DNA from 2 places in the Cobetia sp. ICG0124 genome. Region 2 is predicted to be linked to the other one. Evidence: predicted binding sites of a transcription regulator. Region 2 holds the regulator's gene; the other holds the start of a gene.
The links. The regulator sigma-54, encoded in region 2, starts transcription at its own class of promoters, with help from an activator protein. The targets are predictions, from matches to a motif close to TGGCACNNNNNTTGCTNT.
Positions count from the first base shown of each region.

Region 1: a site for sigma-54 is predicted at 7,627-7,644, ahead of glnL (nitrogen regulation protein NR(II)). Genes of this name have one in related genera too.

Region 1 is NZ_CP024893.1:62,104-72,650, reverse strand. Features, by position in the region: gene CU110_RS00345 (nuclease-related domain-containing protein) at 1-986, shown strand, start outside; gene CU110_RS00340 (alpha-L-glutamate ligase) at 983-1,819, shown strand; gene CU110_RS00335 (BCCT family transporter) at 1,821-3,572, opposite strand; gene CU110_RS00330 (deoxyguanosinetriphosphate triphosphohydrolase) at 3,631-4,968, opposite strand; gene ntrC (nitrogen regulation protein NR(I)) at 5,107-6,516, opposite strand; gene glnL (nitrogen regulation protein NR(II)) at 6,513-7,592, opposite strand; gene CU110_RS00315 (hypothetical protein) at 7,729-8,085, opposite strand; gene CU110_RS00310 (DUF4124 domain-containing protein) at 8,105-8,272, opposite strand; gene glnA (glutamate--ammonia ligase) at 8,282-9,688, opposite strand; gene typA (translational GTPase TypA) at 9,913-10,547, shown strand, end outside.
Region 2 is NZ_CP024893.1:2,605,995-2,616,541, forward strand. Features, by position in the region: gene mlaE (lipid asymmetry maintenance ABC transporter permease subunit MlaE) at 1-505, opposite strand, end outside; partial or broken gene CU110_RS12225 (ATP-binding cassette domain-containing protein) at 524-1,318, opposite strand; gene CU110_RS12230 (calcium/sodium antiporter) at 1,587-2,531, shown strand; gene CU110_RS12235 (KpsF/GutQ family sugar-phosphate isomerase) at 2,543-3,511, shown strand; gene CU110_RS12240 (HAD hydrolase family protein) at 3,597-4,166, shown strand; gene lptC (LPS export ABC transporter periplasmic protein LptC) at 4,166-4,849, shown strand; gene lptA (lipopolysaccharide transport periplasmic protein LptA) at 4,859-5,362, shown strand; gene lptB (LPS export ABC transporter ATP-binding protein) at 5,359-6,099, shown strand; gene CU110_RS12260 (RNA polymerase factor sigma-54) at 6,251-7,699, shown strand; gene raiA (ribosome-associated translation inhibitor RaiA) at 7,906-8,214, shown strand; gene CU110_RS12270 (PTS sugar transporter subunit IIA) at 8,224-8,694, shown strand; gene rapZ (RNase adapter RapZ) at 8,741-9,655, shown strand; gene CU110_RS12280 (HPr family phosphocarrier protein) at 9,642-9,911, shown strand; partial or broken gene mgtE (magnesium transporter) at 10,076-10,547, shown strand, end outside.

The DNA of each region.
Region 1 (10,547 bases), 800 kb from region 2:
CCCCGCTGGGCGCCATCGCGCTGGTGGTGCTGGGCATGCGCGGCCTGCATGAGCGCCGCATCCAGTCACCCCTGACCCGCCGCCAGCTGCGCGAGCCGGGCCAGAGCCTGCGAGACCGCCTCGATGACGCCTTCCAGTCATTGTTTCTCGATGGCGCACTGGGACCGCTCATCACACTGAGCCCGCTGATCTATGGCATGGGACGCATGGTGTTCGGCGAAGAGCAGAACTGGCTGGAGTGGGCGGGCTATGGACTGGCCTGCGCGCTGTTCGTGCTGATCTTCGCGCTGCGCCTCACCCGCCACTTCCAGCGCATCCGCAAGTTGAAGCTGGGGCTGGCCTGCGAGCTGTCCATCGGCCAGGAGCTGGATCAGCTCATTCGCCCGGAGCAGTTGAGCAGCGTGGTCTATCATGACGTCCCCGCCGACGGCTTCCATATCGACCATCTGGTGCTCACGCCGCTCGGTGCCTATGCCATCCGCACCAAGGCGCGCTCGCGTCCGCTGGATGCTCTGGGAGCGATCAAGAACGAGGTCAAGCTGGAGGATGGGCGCCTGCACTTCCCCGGCGGGCGCGAGCGCAAGCCGCTGCGCGAGACACGCGTCGCGCGTGACTGGACTGCCGCCTGGCTCAAGCGCGAGTGTGGTGTCGAGGTACCGGTACACGGCATTCTGGCGCTGCCGGGCTGGCAGATCATCCGGCGTGGTGAACAGCGCAAGGGCGACCCGGACGTCGTCAATGGCGAAGGGCTGGCCGAGTGGCTCAGCACCCATTGCATGACCCCGGAGGATGGCTGCCCGGCGCTGGATGAGGCACTCAAGCAGCGCATCAACGAGGCGATTCTGCTGCGGGTACAGGCCGAACGCCCGCCCGTCACAAGGACTTGCCAAGCGGGCCGGCGCGACGTTAAATACGCGCCGGTCCAGCCCTGGCTCCTTGATCGCGCCATCGCAATGATGGCGCTTCTGGCGACATATCCCCCATGAAACTCATCACCTTCGACGCATTTCGCACCCTCGGTATCGCCGGCGTTCGCTACATCAAGCCGGAACGCATGCTGGATCACCTCGACGAGATCCGCGCCGCTGACATCCTGCTGTTTCCCGAATACTGGCAGATCACCACCCTGGTCTACGGCCTGGGAAAACGCATCTTCCCGAGCCTGCCCAGCTACGCCATCGGCCACGACAAGGTCGAGCAGACGCGCGTCTTTCAGGCCATCTGCCCGGACAATGTGCCGCCCACCGAGATTCGGGGTGCCAGCCGTCAGGCAATCGACGACATCGAGGCACGCTTCGGCTATCCGCTGATCGTCAAGGAAGTGAAGAGCTCCATGGGGGCCGGGGTGAAGCTGATCCAGTCACGTGGCGAGCTGGAAGCCCACGCAGCCGAGCACCCGGTGCTGTATGCCCAGCCGCGGCTTGATATCGATCGTGACCTGCGCATCGTGGTGGTCGGTGGCGAAGTCATCACTGCCTACTGGCGCGTCACGCCGCTGGGCGGCTATCGCTCCAATGTCAGTCAGGGCGGCGAGACGGCCTATGACAACATCCCGGCGCCCGCCATCGAGCTGGCGCTGCAGCTGGCCGAGGCGCTGAGTGTCGACCACGCCGGCTTCGATATCGCGATGGTCGATGGCCATCCGATGGTCTTCGAGTTCAATCGTCTGTTCGGCAACCAGGGCATTCAGGACAGTTCACGGCGTATCGGTGCCGCCATCAGTCGCTATCTGGCCCTCGACAATGACGACAAGGACCCGACGCCGCCGGTGCTGACACCGCGCCGCTCCCGCAGCGAGACACTGCAGGAAACCGCCTGAGTCACAGTCGGGAAGGACGGCTGTGCGGGTCGCCTTCGACATGATCCTTGGGCGTGTCCTGCTGCGGCTTGCCCGCCGCAGGCACGTCCTCGTCCGGAATCTCCCAGGTGCCCTCTTCCGTCCAGGGGTCGTCTTCCGGGAATTCCTCGATATTGATCTCCTTGACCGTGTAATCCGGCTGATAGCGCAGGTCATAGTGCGCGGCGCGCACGATGGAGATGCACAGCAGCAACGCCACCGCCAGCAACGGCACGCCACCGATGATCGAGGCCGTCTGCAGGGTTTCCAGCCCGCCGACGAACATCAGTACGATCGGCATGAACGACAGCGCGAAGGCCCAGAAGAGACGGTTCCAGCGCATCGGCTCCTCATCCACTTCCTTCTGGACCACGGCCGCCAGGATGTAGGAGATGGAGTCGAAGGTGGTGGCCGTGAAGATCAGTGCCAGCAGCGTGAAGGCAAAGATCACCACATAGTCCAGCGGCAGGGTATGCAGCATGGCGAAGATGGCAGCGGTCGGGCTCTGCTCGTTGAGTATGGTCACCACGTCCAGCTCACCTGACAGCTGCAGGTACAGGCCGTAGTTGCCCATCACCATGAAGAACAGGAAGCAGCCCATGGTGCCGAAGAACATCGAGCCCGCCACCATCGCGCGAATGGTGCGACCCCGCGAGATGCGCGCGATGAACAGCCCCACGCTGGGCGCGAACACCAGCCACCAGGCCCAGTAGAAGATGGTCCAGTCCTGCGGGAAGTGGGTGTTCTCGAAGCCCTTGAACTCGGCGAACGGCTCAAGCCAGGTCGCCATGTGGATCAGATTGCTCATCACGCGCCCCAGCGCGTCCAGACCGGTATTGGCCATGAACAGGGTCGGACCTGCGATGAAGATGAACAGCAGCAACCCGACCGCCAGCCAGAAGTTGATATCCGACAGCAGCTTGATGCCCTTCTTAAGCCCCACGTAGGCGCTGTAGCCGAACAGCGCGGTACACACCAGCAGCACGACGACCTGGGTCATCAGCGACTTGGGTACGCCGAACAGCTCATGCACCCCCTCGTTGATCATCGGAGCTGCCAGACCGAGCGTGGTCGCCCCGCCACCCAGCATGCCGAAGACGAAGCTGATGTCGACCAGCTTGCCCAGCCAGCCACGCGCCAGCTTTTCGCCGAGCACCGGCATCAGCGCCTCGGAAATCTTCAGGACACTGTGGTGACGCACGTAGTAGAAGTAGGCGATCGGCACGGCGGGAATCAGATAGATCGCCCATGCCAGCGGCCCCCAGTGGAAGATACCGTAGGCGGCGGCCCATTCCGCGGCCTCCGGTGTCTGACCTTCCACGTGGAACGGCGGCGACTGGTAGTAGTAGACCCACTCGATCATCGACCAGTAGAGGATGGAGGCCCCGATACCGGCGCAGAACAGCATGGCCGCCCACGACACGATCGAGAACTCGGGCTTCTCTTCGGCGTCGCCCAGCTTGATCTGCCCGATATCACTGAAGATGATGTAGATCATGAAGCCACCGGCTCCGACACCCAGCATCAGGTAGAGCACACCCAGCTTGCTGGTGACGAAATTCTTGGCCGCCGATACCCACATCGCACCCTGCTCGGGGAAGATGACCAATGGCAACGTCACTGCCAGCAGCAGAAAGATCGAGCCGAAGAAGGTCGGCTTGTCGATCATGTCGAAGGCCTTCTCTGGCTTGTTCTCCGCGTTGGCAGCGGTTCCTCCGGGGGTTTTCTTGCTCATAAATAAGCCTCGTTTATCGTTATTGCCCTGCATGATAATAGCTTATCATGAATGAGGCTCAGTCGCCGCGCAAGCGGCCACCCATCTCCTGAGCGAGGTCCACGGCGAAGTGATCGGTCATGCCGCCGATGAAATCGAGCATGCGCCGGTAACTGCGGTAGAGATCCCAGTCACGCGTCGGGGTGTTCTCGCCGATCAGCGCCAGCACGCGCTGATGCTTGAAGCTGGAGCGCCCCGTGGTGTGCAGCTCATGGGCAGCCCCGATGAAGGCTTCGAGCAGGATGCCCAGCGTGGTGTAGGCGCCGATTTCCAGCTTGGCCTTGCGCTCGTTGCGAAAGATCTTCTGGCGCGCCAGATTCTTGGCTTCCCGCACGCCCCAGCCGAGATCGGGATGACACAGATCCAGCAGGTCCTCACTGAGGGTGCCCGCCAGCAATTCCGCCTCATGCTGCACGAAGGCCTGGGCCACGTCATTGACCGCCCGCTCCATCGCCGCGCCCCTGAGGGCCGCCACCTTGCGCCGCTGTGACGTGCCACGCGCGACCATGTCGTCATACTCCCGCGGCGCGCCACCACTGATGCCGGTCAGAATCTCGTAGACCTCCTCGAACTGCAGTATGCCCATCTCGAGACCATCCTCGAGATCGAGCAGCGCATAGCAGATGTCATCGGCAGCCTCGACCAGCCACGCCAACGGGTGGCGACACCAGCGGCCATCGTCACGCGCCAGCAGCCCGCAGCGCTCGGCCACCTGATCCAGCAGTTCACGCTCACTCTGGTAGCAACCGAACTTGCCGCCTGCCGTGGCGTGCTTCACCGTCCAGGGATACTTGAGCAGGGTGCCCAACGTCGCCGCCGTCAGGCGCATGCCGCCATGAAACTGGTTGTATTCGATCTGGGTGACGATACGAAAGCCCTGGGCGTTGCCTTCATAGGTCAGCAGGTCTTCGCGCTCGGCCTCGCTCAAGCCTGACAGACGCCCGTGGTCACTGGCGGCCTCTGCGGCAAACCAGTCACGGATGGCATATTCTCCGGCATGCCCGAAGGGTGGGTTGCCGATGTCATGTCCCAGACAGCCGGTCTGGACGATGACGCCGAGGTCGGCGGGCGTGACCCACTCGGGCAGATGGTCCTTCAACTTCTCGCCGACCATCATGCCCAGCGAACGCCCGACGCAGCCGACCTCCAGGGAGTGGGTCAGACGCGTGTGGATGTGGTCGTTGTCGGTCAGTGGGTGCACCTGGGTCTTGCGACCCAGCCGTCGGAAGGAGCCCGCGAACACGATCCGGTCGTGATCCTTGTGGAAGGGCGTACGGCCCATCTCACGCGATACGGTGCCCGGTGCGTCATGCAGGCGACTCGGCTCCAGCAGTCGTTCCCAGTTCATTGATGACATCAGGCAACTCCTTGGCAGGCGCCCGAGAAACGACGCCGGCGAGCAGACAACGGTGAATGACGGGCAGAAAAAAAGAGAACAGGGATTGTGGCACCCTGTTCTCTTTCTCTCCAGACCGCTGGGCGGTTCTCCTGTCCCTCAATCCTCGGCCAGTGCCGGCAACAGCACCTTGAGCTTGCGCGTCAGCGTGTTGCGTCCCCAGCCCAGCAACTCGGCGGCTTCGCCCTTGCGACCGCCGGTATGCTTGAGCGCCGTCTCGATCAGGATGCGCTCGAAGTCGGGCACCGCCTCTTCCAGCAGATGGGTATGACCGGCGGCGAGTGCGCGGTCCGCCCATTCACGGAAGGCACCACGCCAGTCCCCGGACGCGGCCTCGGTGCCACTGACGTCACGCAGTTCCGGCGGCAGATCCTCGACCATCACCTCGCGGCCCGAGGCCATCACCGTCAGCCAGCGACAGGTGTTCTCCAGCTGGCGCACGTTGCCCGGCCAGTCGAAGCGCGTGAGGTGCTTCTCGGCCGCCTCGGTGAGCACCTTGGGGTCCGTGGCCAGCTCGCGTGCGGCTTCGGCGAGGAAGTGCTGCATCAGGCGCGGGATATCCTCACGGCGCTCTGACAGCCGTGGCAGGTGGACGCGAATCACGTTGAGGCGGTGGAAGAGATCCTCGCGGAAACGACCATCCTCCACCAACGCCTCCAGGTGCTGGTGGGTCGCGGCGATGATACGCACATCCACCTTGACCGGCGTGATGCCCCCCACGCGGTAGAACTCGCCATCCGCCAGCACCCGCAACAGACGTGTCTGGGTTTCCGCCGGCATGTCGCCGATCTCGTCCAGGAACAGGGTGCCACCATCGGCCTGCTCGAAGCGTCCGCGACGCAGAGCGGTGGCACCGGTGAAGGCGCCCTTCTCGTGGCCGAAGAGCTCTGACTCCATCAGGTCCTTGGGGATCGCCGCCATGTTCAACGCGATGAACGGCTTGGCCTTGCGGGGCGAATGCTGATGCAGCGCCTGGGCGACACGCTCCTTGCCGGTCCCGGATTCGCCGTTGATCAGTACGGTGATGTGCGACTGGGACAGGCGACCGATGGCCCGAAAGACCTCCTGCATCGCTGGCGCTTCCCCGATGATCTCCTTGGTCAATCCTTCCGGCACCACCGCGGGGGCCTTGGATTCCCGCGCGTGCGCCACGGCGCGCCGCACCAGCGCCAGCGCCTCATCGACATCGAAGGGCTTGGGCAGATACTCGAAGGCACCGCCCTGATAGGAGGCCACGGCACTGTCGAGGTCGGAATGGGCCGTCATCACGATCACCGGCAGGTCCGGATAACGCTCGCGGACTCGTGCCATCAGATCGAGGCCATCGATACCGGGCATGCGGATGTCGGTGATCAGCACATCCGGGCACTGTCGCATGATGCTGGCTTCTGCCTGATCCGGGCGCTCGAAGCTTTCCACCTCGAGGTCAGGCTGGGCCAGAGCGCGCTCCAGTACCCAGCGGATGGCGCGGTCATCATCGACGATACAGACGCGTGCAGTCTCGCTCATGAGGGATCTCCAGAAGTGCCGGCAAGCGGGATTAATAGTCGGAATTCGGTATGGCCGGGGCGCGAGTCACACTCGATCAACCCCTGATGCTGGTGCAGGATGCCCTGGGCGATGGAAAGCCCGAGCCCTGAGCCTTCGGCGCGCCCCGAGACCATCGGGTAGAACAGCGTCTCGCGCAGCGCCTCGGGAATGCCCGGGCCGTTGTCGCTGATCGCCAGCTCACAGACCAGACGATGGCGCTCATGACCCAGCGTGAACTGCCGCCGGGCCCGCGTGCGCAGGGTGATCTCCCACGGCGCCTCATTGCCATCGGCTGATTCGGGCTGCGGCTGCTCGTTGAGGGCCTGGGTCGCGTTGCGCGCGATGTTGAGCACCGCCTGGATCAACTGGCCTTCATCGCCGATGACTTCAGGAAGGCTCGGATCATAGTCGGCCGTCAGCTTGATGTGATGCCCTTCCGCCGCCAGCAGGGAGCGCACCCGCTCGGTCACCGAGTGGATATTGACCGGCGACTGCAGCGGTGGCCGATTCGGCCCCAGCATGCGATCGACCAGATCGCGCAGGCGATCCACCTCCTCGATGATGATGCGCGTGAACTCCACCATCTGCGGTTCCGGCAGATCGCGCTCCAGCAACTGGGCCGCGCCCCGGATACCGCCAAGCGGGTTCTTCACTTCATGCGCCAGCCCGCGTGTCAGCACCTTGACGGCTTCCTGCCGAGCGATCAGCGCCTCCTCGCGAGAGATCTGCATCAGACGATCACGCGGCTCGATTTCCACCAGCAGCTCATTGGCGCTGACCGGGGTCGCGGTGAAGTCCACCGTCAGCGGCTCGTTGGCCGCATTGACGATCTCGGCCTCACGCTGGGTATAGGGATGCTGTTCTTCCAGCGCCTTGCGCAGCACCTTGATGGGCTCTTCATCCAGCCCGGTCAGATGTTCAGGGGAGCTGCCCTTGACGCGCACCAGGCTGACCGCCAATAGCGTCTCGGCCGCCGGGTTCAGCCATACCACGCGCAGCTGTGCATCCAGCACCACCACGGCAGTATTCAGGTGTTCGAGCAGTCGTTGATGCATGCCTTTATCCGCCATTCGCAGTACGTCTCCCTGTTCTGCAATAACCGCGCCAGTCTGGTGCAAATGCCGCGTGCATGGCACCCGCGCCGATGCACCTCTTTCGGGCGTCGATTTGAAGCACCATTATGGTGCACTCTCAGCCACCCCCGGCATTGGCCGGGTTGTTGGGATTGCGCGGGAGATTGACGCTGGCGCGTTGCACGTAGACCACACGGGGCTCGGTGGTCTGGCGCACTCGTCCGGAGGCATCCAGCAGCTCCGCCTGGATGACATGCTTGCCACGCTCGAGCCCCGGCACCATGAAGACACTGCTGTTCATGGCCGATTGCGACGGCGCGCCATCCACGGTCACGCGTACCTTGTGCTCGGGACGCAGCTGCGGCTCGATGGCCAGGCGCACCGCCAGGTTGCCGGCCTGCCCCGTGGGCAGCGTCTCTTCATTGCTCGGGCTCTGGATGAAGAAGCGGGTATAGCCACGGAAGCTGACATCCACGGCAGGCGCGGAGGGTCGGCTACCGCGAGGGAGCAGACTCGGTGGAAGGCACCACACTCAGCGGCGTCAGCTTGACCTTGCTGCCGCCCGCCGGCTGATCACTGAACACCACGTTGCCGTTGGCATCCACGTGCCGGTAGACCTGAGCCGCCTCGAGCTCCGCCGAGACGCTGCCCAGGGCCAGCACCGCTGACAGTCAGACGCTGTAGTACATGTCGAATTCGAGCGGGTGAGTCGCCATGCGCAGGCGCTGGATGTCTTCGCCCTTCAGCTCGAGGTAGGCATCGATCATGTCGTCGGTGAAGACGCCACCTTGGGTCAGGAACTCACGATCGCCGTCCAGCGCGGTCAGTGCCTGTTCGAGGCTCTCGGCCACGGTCGGGATGGACTTGGCTTCTTCGGCCGGCAGGTCGTAGAGGTTCTTGTCCATGGCATCGCCCGGGTGGATCTTGTTCTTGATGCCGTCGATACCGGCCATCAGCATCGCGGAGAACGCCAGGTACGGGTTGGCCGTCGGATCCGGGAAGCGAGCCTCGACACGCTTGCCTTTCGGGCTGGCGGTGTACGGGATACGGATGGAAGCGGAACGGTTGCGGGCAGAGTAGGCCAGCATGACCGGGGCTTCGAAGCCCGGCACCAGACGCTTGTAGGAGTTGGTGGACGCATTGGTGAAGGCGTTCAGCGCACGAGCGTGCTTGATGATGCCGCCAATGTAGTAGAGGGCCATTTCGGACAGACCCGCGTACTCGTCACCGGCGAACTGGTTGTCGCCATCCTTCCAGAAGGACTGGTGAACGTGCATGCCGGAACCGTTGTCACCGACCAGCGGCTTGGGCATGAAGGTCGCGGACTTGCCGTAAGCGTGCGCCACGTTGTGGATCACGTACTTGAGTTCCTGAACCTCATCGGCCTTCTTGACCAGGGTGTTGAACTTGACACCGATCTCGTTCTGGCCGGCGTTCGCCACTTCGTGGTGGTGAACTTCGACTTCCTGACCGATGGCTTCCAGGGTGTTGCACATGGCAGCACGGATATCGTGGAAGCTATCGATCGGCGGGACCGGGAAGTAGCCGCCCTTCAGACGCGGACGGTGACCCAGGTTGCCGCCTTCCGGCGTGGAATCGGTCGCCCATGCACCTTCTTCGGAAGAGATCTTGAACATCGCGCCGTTCATCTCGTTCTTCCAGTGCACTTCATCGAAGATGAAGAATTCCGGCTCCGGACCGAAGAAGGCAGTATCGCCCAGACCGGTGGACTTCAGATATTCCTCGGCACGCTTGGCGACGGAACGCGGGTCGCGCTCATAGCCCTGCATGGTGGCCGGCTCGATGACGTCACAGCGCAGCACCAGAGTGGTGTCTTCGGTGAACGGGTCAAGGAAGGCAGTGCCGTCGTCCGGCATCAGGATCATGTCGGACTCGTTGATGCCCTTCCAACCTTCGATAGAAGAACCATCGAACATCTGACCATTCTCGAAGAATTCTTCGTCAACCGTGCGCGCCGGGATGGAGACGTGCTGCTCCTTGCCCTTGGTGTCGGTGAAGCGCAGATCAACCCACTTGACTTCGTGTTCTTCAATCAGGGCAAGTGTCTTCTCAGCCATGGTAATTCTCCGATGGAGCCGGCGGCTCTTTTTTTCATCTGTCACAAGCGCGCGGAAAAGACTTGAGAGACAATCATTTGGGCACTTCAGGCCAATCCATGGCCCTCACTGACCCGCCTCGTGAATGCACGATGCTGGCAGGAGGCATGCCATGCCCCCTATAATGCGCCCCAAATCACAAGCGCCCGGTACGCGAGCGCCCATTTTCCGCACAGGTTCCCGTCGTGATCGAGAAACTTCGCAACATAGCCATCATCGCCCACGTTGACCACGGTAAAACTACCCTGGTCGACAAGCTCCTGAGTCAGTCTGGCACCCTGGACCGCAAGGCCGAGGGTCAGGAACGCATCATGGATTCCAACGACCAGGAAAAAGAGCGCGGCATCACCATTCTCGCGAAGAACACCGCGATCCAGTGGAACGATTACCACATCAACATCGTGGATACCCCTGGGCACGCTGACTTCGGTGGCGAAGTCGAGCGCGTGATGTCCATGGTCGATTCCGTACTGCTGCTGGTCGATGCTGTCGATGGCCCGATGCCGCAGACTCGCTTCGTGACCCAGAAGGCTTTCGCCCAGGGTCTGAAGCCGATCGTCGTCGTCAACAAGATCGACCGTCCGGGCTCTCGTCCTGACTGGGTCGTCGACCAGATCTTCGATCTGTTCGACAACCTGGGCGCGACCGACGAGCAGCTCGACTTCCCGATCATCTACTGCTCTGCCCTCAACGGCATTGCCGGCATGGATCCGGAAGACCTGCAAGACACCATGGACCCGATGTTCCAGTCCATCGTCGACATCGTCGAGCCGCCGAAGGTCGAGCTGGACGGCCCGTTCCAGATGCAGATCTCCGCACT
Region 2 (10,547 bases):
CGCTGAAGCCGATGGTCAACAGCGGCAGGGACACGAAACCGGCCCACAGCCGCGGAGCGACGATCCGCTTGAGGGGATCCACGCCGATCATTTCCATGCTAGTGAGCTGCTCGGTCGCCTTCATCAGGCCGATCTCGGCCGTCAGGGCAGAGCCGGCGCGCCCGGCGAACAGCAGCGCCGCCACGACCGGGGCCAGCTCGCGCAGCAGCGACAGCGACACCATCTGGCCAAGCGCCTCCTCAGCACCGAACCCGACCAGAATGGTATAGCCCTGCAGGGCCAGCACCATGCCGATGAACAACCCCGACACCAGCACGATCGCCAGTGACAGTACGCCGACGAAGTGCATCTGACGCACCCAGAGGGAGAACCCCTCACGGGATGGCAGGCCGACGCCCGCCTGCGCCAGCAGCATGCCGGCGCGGCCGATGGCAGAGATCACCTCGATGGTGCTGCGCCCCAGCGAGGTGATGGCCCCCAGCGGGCCACGATTCAGACCGCTCATGGCCGCTTCTCTGCCATCGAGAATGTCGCCGGCGAAATCCGGCGCGGGATAGTGGAACGGCACCGGTCCATCCGGCTTGCCGTGGATGAACTGGGCCACGCGCGGGTCCGCCTCGGCGTTCAGGGCTTGTGGCGTGCCCTGCGCCATGACCTTGCCATCGGCGATCACATAGACGTAATCGGCGATGGTCAGCGTCTCCTTGATATCGTGAGAGACCACCACCGCCGTCATGCCCAGCGCATCGTTGAGGCGACGGATCAGATTGACCAGCACGCCCATCGAGATGGGGTCCTGACCGGCGAAGGGCTCGTCGTACATGATCAGGTCCGGATCCAGTGCGATGGCGCGTGCCAGCGCGACACGCCGCGTCATGCCACCGGAGAGCTCGGCGGGCATCAGTTCACGCGCCCCACGCAGCCCGACGGACTCGAGCTTGATCAGCACGATGTCGCGGATCATCGCCTCGGGGAGATTGGTATGGACTCGCAACGGGAAGGCCACGTTCTCGAACACGCTGAGATCCGAGAACAGCGCACCACTCTGGAACAGCATGCCCATGCGACGACGCATGCGGAACAGTTCGCGCCGCGACAGGGCATGCACATGGTGACCGGCGATATCTACACGCCCGGCGGACGGGGTCAACTGCCCCCCGATCAGCTTGAGCAGCGTCGTCTTGCCGGTACCGGAGGGCCCCATGATGGCGGTGATCTTGCCACGCGGAATCTTCAGGTCTATCCCGGAGAAGATCTCGCGCTCTCCACGGGTGAAGCGCAGGCCTTCGACACGAATCAATGCGTCGTCGAGGTCGATGTCAGCGGAGCCACGGCGAGAGGATGGCGATGCATCAGCGCCGGCCGCAGCGGTCGCTGTAGCAGCCTGACCGGGTAATTCAGTCATAGAAGCATCCGCTGTGAGGGAGGATCACATCATTCGGGAATCAAGTTAGTTAGCGAACATCGTATCCGAACCCGCCCCCTCACTACCAGTCCCCTTGCCTTGCAATGCCTTGGGGGGATGCGTTTAATGGCGCGGTCACTGGCGACAAGCCGCTGCCCTGCCTCCTGCCCCGAGAGTTCCGATGCTATATCCCATCCTCGCTGTCATCCTTGGCCTGATAGGTCTTGTCTGGAGCGCCGATCGCTTCGTCGAAGGCGCCGCCGCTACCGCATGGCGAGCTGGCATGAGCAAGCTGCTCATCGGGATGACCATCGTCTCCATCGGCACTTCGGCGCCGGAGATCGTGGTCTCGATCATGGCCTCGCTTGACGGCACCCCCGACATCGCCACCGGCAATGCTCTGGGGTCCAACATCGCCAACATCGGTCTGGTGCTGGGCGTCACGGCGCTCATCGCTCCCATCCCGGTGCATTTCGGCCTGGTGCGCCGTGAACTGCCGCTGCTGCTGGCCGCGACGGCACTGGGGGGCTATGCCCTCTCCAACAGCGGGCTCGAGCGTCTGGATGGCATCCTGCTGCTGGCACTGCTGGTGTTCACGCTTGTCTGGCTGTTCAAGGTCGACTCGCCGAGTGACGCCGAGAGTCAGGATGACGTCCCCGAGATGAGCGCCGGACGCGCCATCTTCTGGCTGCTCTTCGGTCTGGCGGTGTTGATCGCCAGCTCACGCGCGCTGGTCTGGGGCGCCACCGATATCGCCCAGGCACTCGGCGTCCCCGAACTGATCATCGGGCTGACCGTCATCGCCATCGGTACCAGCCTGCCGGAGCTCGCGGCCAGCGTGGCCAGCGCACTCAAGCGCCATCACGACATCGCCATCGGCAACGTCATCGGCTCCAACCTCTTCAACATCCTGGCTGTCCTGCCGGTACCGGGCCTGCTGGCACCGGGGCCGGTGGATGGCAGCGCCATCAGTCGCGACTACCCGGTGATGCTCGGTCTGACCCTGATGCTGGCTGCCCTGCTCATCTGGCAGCGTCGCGGCCGCATCGGCCGTGGTCCGGGGCTGGTGCTGCTGGCCTGCTACCTCGGCTACACGGCCTGGCTTGCCATCAGCCTGACTCGCTGACGCCTGTGGCCATGCAGGCGGATTTCCGCGCCAGCGCCCGACGCACCTTCGCGATCGAGGGCGCCGCCATCGCGGCACTGGAGCACCAACTGGATGCAGAGTTCGATCATGCCTGCCAGCTGATGATGGCGACCAAGGGCCGGGTGATCGTCACCGGCATGGGGAAATCCGGCCATATCGCCAGCAAGATCGCGGCGACTCTGGCCAGCACCGGCACGCCGGCATTCTTCGTGCATCCCGGCGAAGCCAGCCATGGGGATCTCGGCATGATCACCTCGTCGGACACGGTGCTGGCACTGTCCAATTCCGGTGAAACCGCCGAAGTCACCGCCCTGCTGCCACTGCTCAAGCGCATGGGGACGCCGCTGGTCTCGATGACCGGCAAGCCCGGCTCGACGCTCGCGCGTGATGCAGACGCACACCTGGACACCAGCGTCGCCCAGGAGGCCTGTCCGCTGAACCTGGCACCGACGGCCTCCACGACCGCCGCACTGGTGATGGGGGATGCGCTGGCCGTGGCACTGCTGGAAGCCCGCGGCTTCACCGCCGAGGAGTTCGCACTCTCTCATCCCGGTGGCAGCCTTGGGCGGCGACTGCTGCTGCGCGTCCAGGACGTCATGCATCAAGGCGATGCCCTGCCACGCGTGGCGCTGGGCAGCCCGCTGCGCGATGCGCTGCTCGAGATCACCCGCCAGGGCATGGGGTTCACCTGCGTGATCGACGAGGACGAGCATCTGGTCGGCGTCTATACCGATGGGGATCTGCGCCGCACCCTGGATCAGCACGGCGATCTGCGTGCGCTCAAGGTCGATGACGTCATGACGCGCGGTGGCAAGACCATCCGTTCCAGCATGCTGGCCGCCGAGGCGGTGCGCATCATGGAAGAAAACCGCATCAGCGTTCTGGTAGTCTGTGACGAGGATGAGCACCCGATCGGCGCCATCCACATGCACGGCCTGCTGGCCAGCGGCGTGATCTGAACTCCCCCGCGGGATTGCTGTCTCTGCACGACAGCGTCGCCTACAGGAATGCGTCACGCATGCACGGAATGCGAGGAGAAAGACCATGAATGACATCACTTCCCTGGCGGAGGACTACCCCCAGGACATCATCGACCGCTCACGTCGCGTGCGCCTGCTGGCGCTGGATGTGGACGGCGTGCTGACGGACAACCGGCTGCACTACGATGCCAATGGCGTGGAAACCAAGAGCTTCCATGTCCAGGATGGCCACGGCCTCAAGCTGATCCTGCGCAGCGGTATCCGAGTCGCCTTGATCACGGGTCGCAGCTCACCGATGGTGGAACGTCGCGCCAAGGAGCTGGGTATCCAGGACGTCATTCAGGGCCGCGAGGACAAGCTGGTCGCGCTGACCAACCTGTGTCGCGAGCACGATATCGCGCTGGATGAGGTGGCCTACTGCGGAGATGACCTGCCGGATCGCGAAGCCATCCGTCGCGTCGGTCTGGGGGTCAGCGTTCCCAACGCCATGCCCTATGTGATGAGTGAAGCCAACTGGGTGACCACTCGTCAGGGCGGTGATGGTGCCGTGCGCGAGATCTGTGATCTGCTGCTCAAGGCACAGGGCCACTGGGCCTCGGTGCTGGATACCTATCTGCAGGAGTCGCGCGCCTGATGCCACGTCTTCCCCGTCCCTCTCCGCGCCTGTGGCTGATGCTGCTGCTCCTGCTGGTCGGCGGCGTCATGGCCCTGATCGAGCAGCGCAACAGTCTGGAATCGACAGTGGATGTCGACGCCAGCAGTGATGAGCCGGATTACTATCTCGACGGGGCTGACATGACGCGCTTCGATGCGCGGGGAGTGTCGATCCAGTCGATGACCTCCCCGCACATCGAACACACGCCAGGCGATGACGTGACGCGTGCGCAGGCACCGAAGATCCGGACCAACGACAGCGAAGACCGTCGCTGGTACGCCACGGGTGACAGTGGCGTGTTGAGCGCCGGCGGCGACACCTTCACCCTCGAGGGCAATGCCAGACTGCGCCAGCCTTCGGACGCCTGGACACTGGACACCGACGTGCTGCATTACAGTCGTGAGCAGAATCGTGCCTGGAGTGACGTGCCGGTGGTGATCACCCAGAATGGTCAACGCGTCGAGAGTGATCGCTTCAGCGCTGACCTCTCTCAGGATTCCGCCCAGCTGGAAGGCCGCGTCCGCAGTACCCTGCAACCCGGCAAGGGCAAGAGCGATGCCGCCCGGGAAGCCGAGACTCTCGACACCGGCAATGACACCACCCGTGACGATGATGGCCGCGTCTCCAGCACCTTCGATGCCGCGCCGGCCCAGGATCAGTGAGCGCACCCCATGACTTCAACGACTCTCACGCCCTTGACGGTCTGGCGCCAGACACTCAGACCCGGTGTCATGGCCCTTGGCCTGGCACTTGGCATGACGACGCTTTCCCCGACCGCACTGGCGCTGGACAGCGATGCCAACCAGCCGATCAACATTGCCGCCGACTCACTGTCACTGGATGACAAGGCCGGCACAGCCACCTATACCGGTCGCGTGGAAATGCGCCAGGGCAGCATGAAGCTGGATGCCGCGCGCGTGGACATCAGTCGCGCCGACAGCGGCGAGATTTCCCTGGTCAAGGCCACCGGCCAGCGCGCCTACATGGAGCAGAAACCCGATACCGACGAGCGACTGGTCAAGGGCTGGGCGAATACCATTCGCTACCACGCGCTGGAACGTCGGGTGGAACTGGTCGGCGATGCCCGTCTGGAGAAAGGCGATGACACCTTCGAAGGTGGCTACGTGGAATACTTCCTGGACAAGCGCCAGGTCAATGCCAGCAATGGCACATGACTGCTGCCAGCCCACGTACCCTCAGCGCTCGTCATCTGGCCAAGGCCTACAAGGGTCGCAAGGTCGTCAAGGACATCTCGCTGGAAATCCGCCAGGGTGACATCGTAGGCCTGCTGGGCCCCAACGGGGCCGGCAAGACGACCTCGTTCTACATGATCGTCGGCCTCGTGCGCTCGGATGCCGGTAGCGTGACCATCGATGACCACGACCTGTCCGGCGCCGCCATGCATCAGCGGGCTCGCGCCGGCATCGGCTATCTGCCCCAGGAAGCCTCGATCTTCCGCAAGCTCTCGGTATCCGACAACATCATGGCGATCCTCGAGACGCGCAAGGACCTGGATCGCAACGGACGCAAGGCACGCCTGGAGGAGCTGCTCAACGAGTTCAGCATCACGCATATTCGTGACAGTGCCGGCATGAGCCTTTCCGGCGGGGAGCGCCGCCGCGTGGAGATCGCTCGCGCACTGGCCACCGAGCCAGACTTCGTGCTGCTCGATGAGCCGTTTGCCGGCGTGGACCCCATCTCGGTGGGCGAGATCAAGAGCATCGTGCGCCAGCTGCGCGACCGCGGTATCGGGGTGCTGATCACCGACCACAACGTGCGCGAGACACTCGACATCTGCGATACCGCCTACATCGTGGGCGATGGTCAGATCATCGCGCATGGCGACGCCGACACCATCCTCGCCAACCAGCAGGTGCGTGATGTCTACCTGGGCCATGAGTTCAAGCTCTAGTGCCACACCTCACTCGAACGCATGACGTCCATACCACCTTGGTGGCAACATGGCATGCAAGTTGCTTGAATATTCTCGACTGCCCCTTGTCAGTGCCCCGACCCACGGTATAGCGTAGATGCACGTTCCTTTGCCGTGAATGACAGACCCCATGAAACCCACCTTGCAGCTTCGACTCGGCACTTCCCTGACCATGACCCCGCAACTTCAGCAAGCGATCCAGCTGCTGCAGTTGTCGACGCTGGACCTGCGTCAGGAGATACAGCAGGCGCTTGAGTCAAACCCCATGCTGGAGCTTGACGAGGAATACGAGTCGCTGGATGTCGCGGAGACACAGGACAAGAGCGAGATCTCCACCTCCGAGACCAACAGCGAGATTCCTGAAGAATACCCTCTCGACAGTGACTGGTCGGACCTCTACCAGGATCACGCAGGCAGCCTGACCAGTTCCGGCAGCGGAAGCTCGAGCGAGGACGGGCCGGACTTCGATCGCAACACCAGTGTCGAAAGCCTGCAGGACCACCTGCGCTGGCAGCTGGCGATGACGGACCTCGATGCACGTGAACGCCAGATGGCGGAGAGTCTGATCGATGCGGTGGATGGGGCCGGCTACCTGAGCATGAGCCTGGACGAACTGGTCGATGGCCTGCGAGGTCAGGGACTGCCCGGCCTCAAGGCGTCGGAACTCGAGCAGGTCCTGCTGCGCCTTCAGCAGTTCGATCCCACCGGTGTGTTCGCTCGAGACCTGCGCGAATGTCTGCTGCTGCAGCTGGCCCTGCTGCCGGACGATCTGCCGCTGCTGGCCCAGGCCCGCCGTCTGGTGCGGCAATTCCTCGAGGCACTGGGCAATGACGATCGCAAGCTGCTCAAGCGTCGCCTGAGCCTGGATGATGATGAGCTGGATCACGTCATTCGTCTGGTACGGGCGCTCGACCCGCGCCCGGCGTCCGCCTGGGGCGAGCCTGCCAGTGATTACGTCATCCCGGACCTGCTGGTCCGTCATACGCGTCACGGCTGGCAGGTCGAGCTCAACCCGGAAGCGCTGCCCAAGCTGCGTATCCAGCCGGAATATGCCGCCCTCATCAAGCGGGCCGACAAGTCCGCGGACAACACCTTCCTCAAGGACAATCTTCAGGAAGCCCGCTGGCTGATGAAGAGCCTGTCCTCACGCAATGACACCCTGCTCAAGGTGGGCCGCGAGATCATGGCGCGCCAGATCGACTTCCTCGAGCAGGGGGAAGAAGGCATGAAGCCGCTGATCCTCGCCAACATCGCGGAAGTGGTCGAGATGCACGAATCCACCATCTCGCGGGTGACCACCCAGAAATATATCCACACCCCGAGAGGCGTGTTCGAACTCAAGTTCTTCTTCTCGAGTCAGGTGGGTGGCAGCGGCAACGGTGACGCGCATTCCAGCACCGCGATCCGCGCGCGCATTCGCAAGCTGATCTCGGAAGAACCGGCGCGCAAGCCATTGTCCGACTCACGCCTGGTGGATCTGCTGGCCAGTGATGGCATCGAGGTAGCGCGCCGGACGGTCGCCAAGTATCGCGAGGCCATGGGCATCCCCTCCTCCAGCGAGCGCAAGCGCTTGGCGTGATGCTCATGAAGAACCTGCTGATATCCCTCGCTGGGTTGAAGACAAGCCTTGCCCCACGATGCAGCGCAGCGTTGATCTTTGTTCAAAGCTTGGGCATTGTCGGGGTAGACGCTCGGTACACCGTGGCCGCGCGTTCAATCAGGGTTTGCTCGCAGTCAAAAAGGGTTACAATTCAAAGGCAACCCGCTGGATAAAGGAGCGTGTCCATGCAAGTGAATATCACCGGGCATCATGTGGAACTCACCGATCCTCTCCGCGATTATGTCAACGAGAAGCTCGCTCGCCTCGAACGGCATTACGACAACATCACCAATGTTCAGGTGACACTGTCGATCGAGAAGGAACGCCAACAGGCTGCCTGCACCCTGCACGCCGCTGGCGCCGACCTCCATGCCCTGGCAGAAGACCCCAACATGTACGCTGCCATCGACGCGCTCGCCGACAAGCTGGACCGCCAGCTGGTCAAACACAAGGAAAAGTCCCAGGCTCGCTCTCAGGGCACCGGGACCCGTTGACCTTCTGCCATGACACTTGATCAGATCCTTCCCCCCGAGCGCACGCTCTACGGCGTCCCCGGGGGGAGCAAGAAGCGGGTGCTGGAATTCTTCAGCACCTTCATTGCTCAGAACATTCCCAGCCTGGACAGCCAGGAAGTCTTCTCGCGCCTGATCGGGCGCGAGAGACTGGGTTCGACGGGTATCGGCCACGGCGTGGCCGTGCCACATGCACGCAGTCCACACTGCAAGACCCCCATCGCGGCGTTCATGAAGCTCGGTGACCCCATCGACTTTGACGCCATCGATGGCGAACCCATCGATCTGCTGTTCGTGCTGCTGGTCCCCGAGGAGGCAGATGACACCCATCTCACTCTGCTCGGCCAGGTGGCGGAACTGCTCAACTCGCCCACCAACCGGGCAGCATTGCGCCAGGCAGACAGTCAGCGAGCATTGTTCGATGCCCTGACCTCGGCCATCGCCGAATTGCCGGCGCGCTGAACCTCCGCTTTCACCTCATGCTGACCTCGCCCTGGGAGAGCACTCCATGAAGATCGTGATCATCAGTGGTCGCTCCGGTTCCGGCAAATCGATTGCCCTCCAGGCGCTGGAAGACATTGGCTACTATGCCATCGACAATCTGCCCGGCATGCTGCTGGCACCATTGGTCGAGCAGCTGGAAAAGGACAGCCCCACCCGCCGGCGCATCGCGGTCTCCATTGACGCGCGCAACCTCCCCGATGCCCTGAGTCGCTTCCCCGAACTGCTCGACAGCGTTCGTCAGAGCGGCATGGATGTGCAGGTCGTCTACCTGACCACGGACTCCCGTGTCCTGCTCGAACGCTATTCCGCGACCCGCCGCCGTCATCCGCTGACCCGTGACAATGACCGCACGCTGGCCGAGGCCATCGAGATCGAGCAGCAGACACTGGCCCCGATTCGTCAGAAGGCGGATCTGGTCATCGACTCGACCAACCTCAGCGTGCATGACCTGCGCTCGCGCATCACCGAACAGGTCGCGCAGCACAGCTCTCGTCATCTGACACTCACCTTCGAGTCCTTCGGCTTCAAGCATGGCGTGCCGACCGATGCCGACATGGTGTTCGATGCCCGCTGCCTGCCCAACCCCTACTGGGACATCAATCTGCGCAGCGATACCGGTCGTGATGACAGCGTGGCGGAATTCCTGCAGCGCTACCCGGACGTCAAGGCGATGCAGGATGACATCGCCGGCTGGCTGGAACGCTGGCTGCCCGCCTATCAGGCCAGCAATCGCAGCTACCTGACCGTTTCGGTGGGCTGTACCGGCGGCCAGCATCGCAGCGTCTATCTCTGCGAGCAGCTGGCCGAACATTTCGCCAAGCAGCTTCCGGAAGTGCGTCTACGCCACCGGGAACTGGGGATCCATACGGCCCTGGCGATCAGCGATACCCGTCAGGAGTCACACGATGCCCAGTCGTGAACTGGTTCTGACCAACAAGCGCGGGCTGCATGCTCGCGCTGCCACCAAGCTGGTCAACTGCTGTGCGCCCTTCGAGGCCACGGTCATGGTCAGTCACGGTGAGCGACGCGCCAACGCGGCCAACGTCATGGCGCTGCTGATGCTGGCAGCCCCGTGTGGCACGGCGCTGATCATCGATGTCGAGGGCGAACAGGCAGATGAGGCCCTGTCTGCGATCGAGTCCCTGTTCGAGGCGCGCTTCGAAGAGGAAGAATGACGCCGCCGCACCCCGTCTGACATCCCCCGCCCGCCGGCTTTCTGCCACTTTTTCCGCGCTGATTGCCCTATCGATAAGAAACAGTGTTTTCTTTTGTCGACGCGCCCCCCTGCGCCAATGGTAGAATCAACGCTGTCCTTCATGTCGACAGGGGAAGCCGACAGATGAGCAAGACGTCACGCAAACTCAAGCCAAGACTTGATCGCCTGTCACAGGCACTGGAAAGTGGCGAGCTGGATCAGGCAAGGCGCATGCTGAATCGCGGCCTGGCACCGGTGGACGTGGCCCACTTGCTGGAATCCTCCCCCCCAAGGAGCGCAACCTGCTCTGGGAGCTGGTCGACGCCGAACTTCAGGGCGATGTGCTCCAATACCTTGGCGAGGATATCCAGAGCGACTTCCTCAAGGACATGGATGCCGAGGACGTCCTGGCCGCCACCGAGAATCTGGAACCGGATGATGTCGCCGACATCCTCCAGCGGCTTCCGAATGCCGTGATTCTCGAAGTCCTCGACTCCATGGAGGCGCAGGAACGCCAGCGGGTCGAGACGGTGCTGTCCTATCCCGAGGACACTGCCGGCGGCTTGATGAACACGGACACCATCACCATCCGTCCGGACATCACCCTGGATGTCGT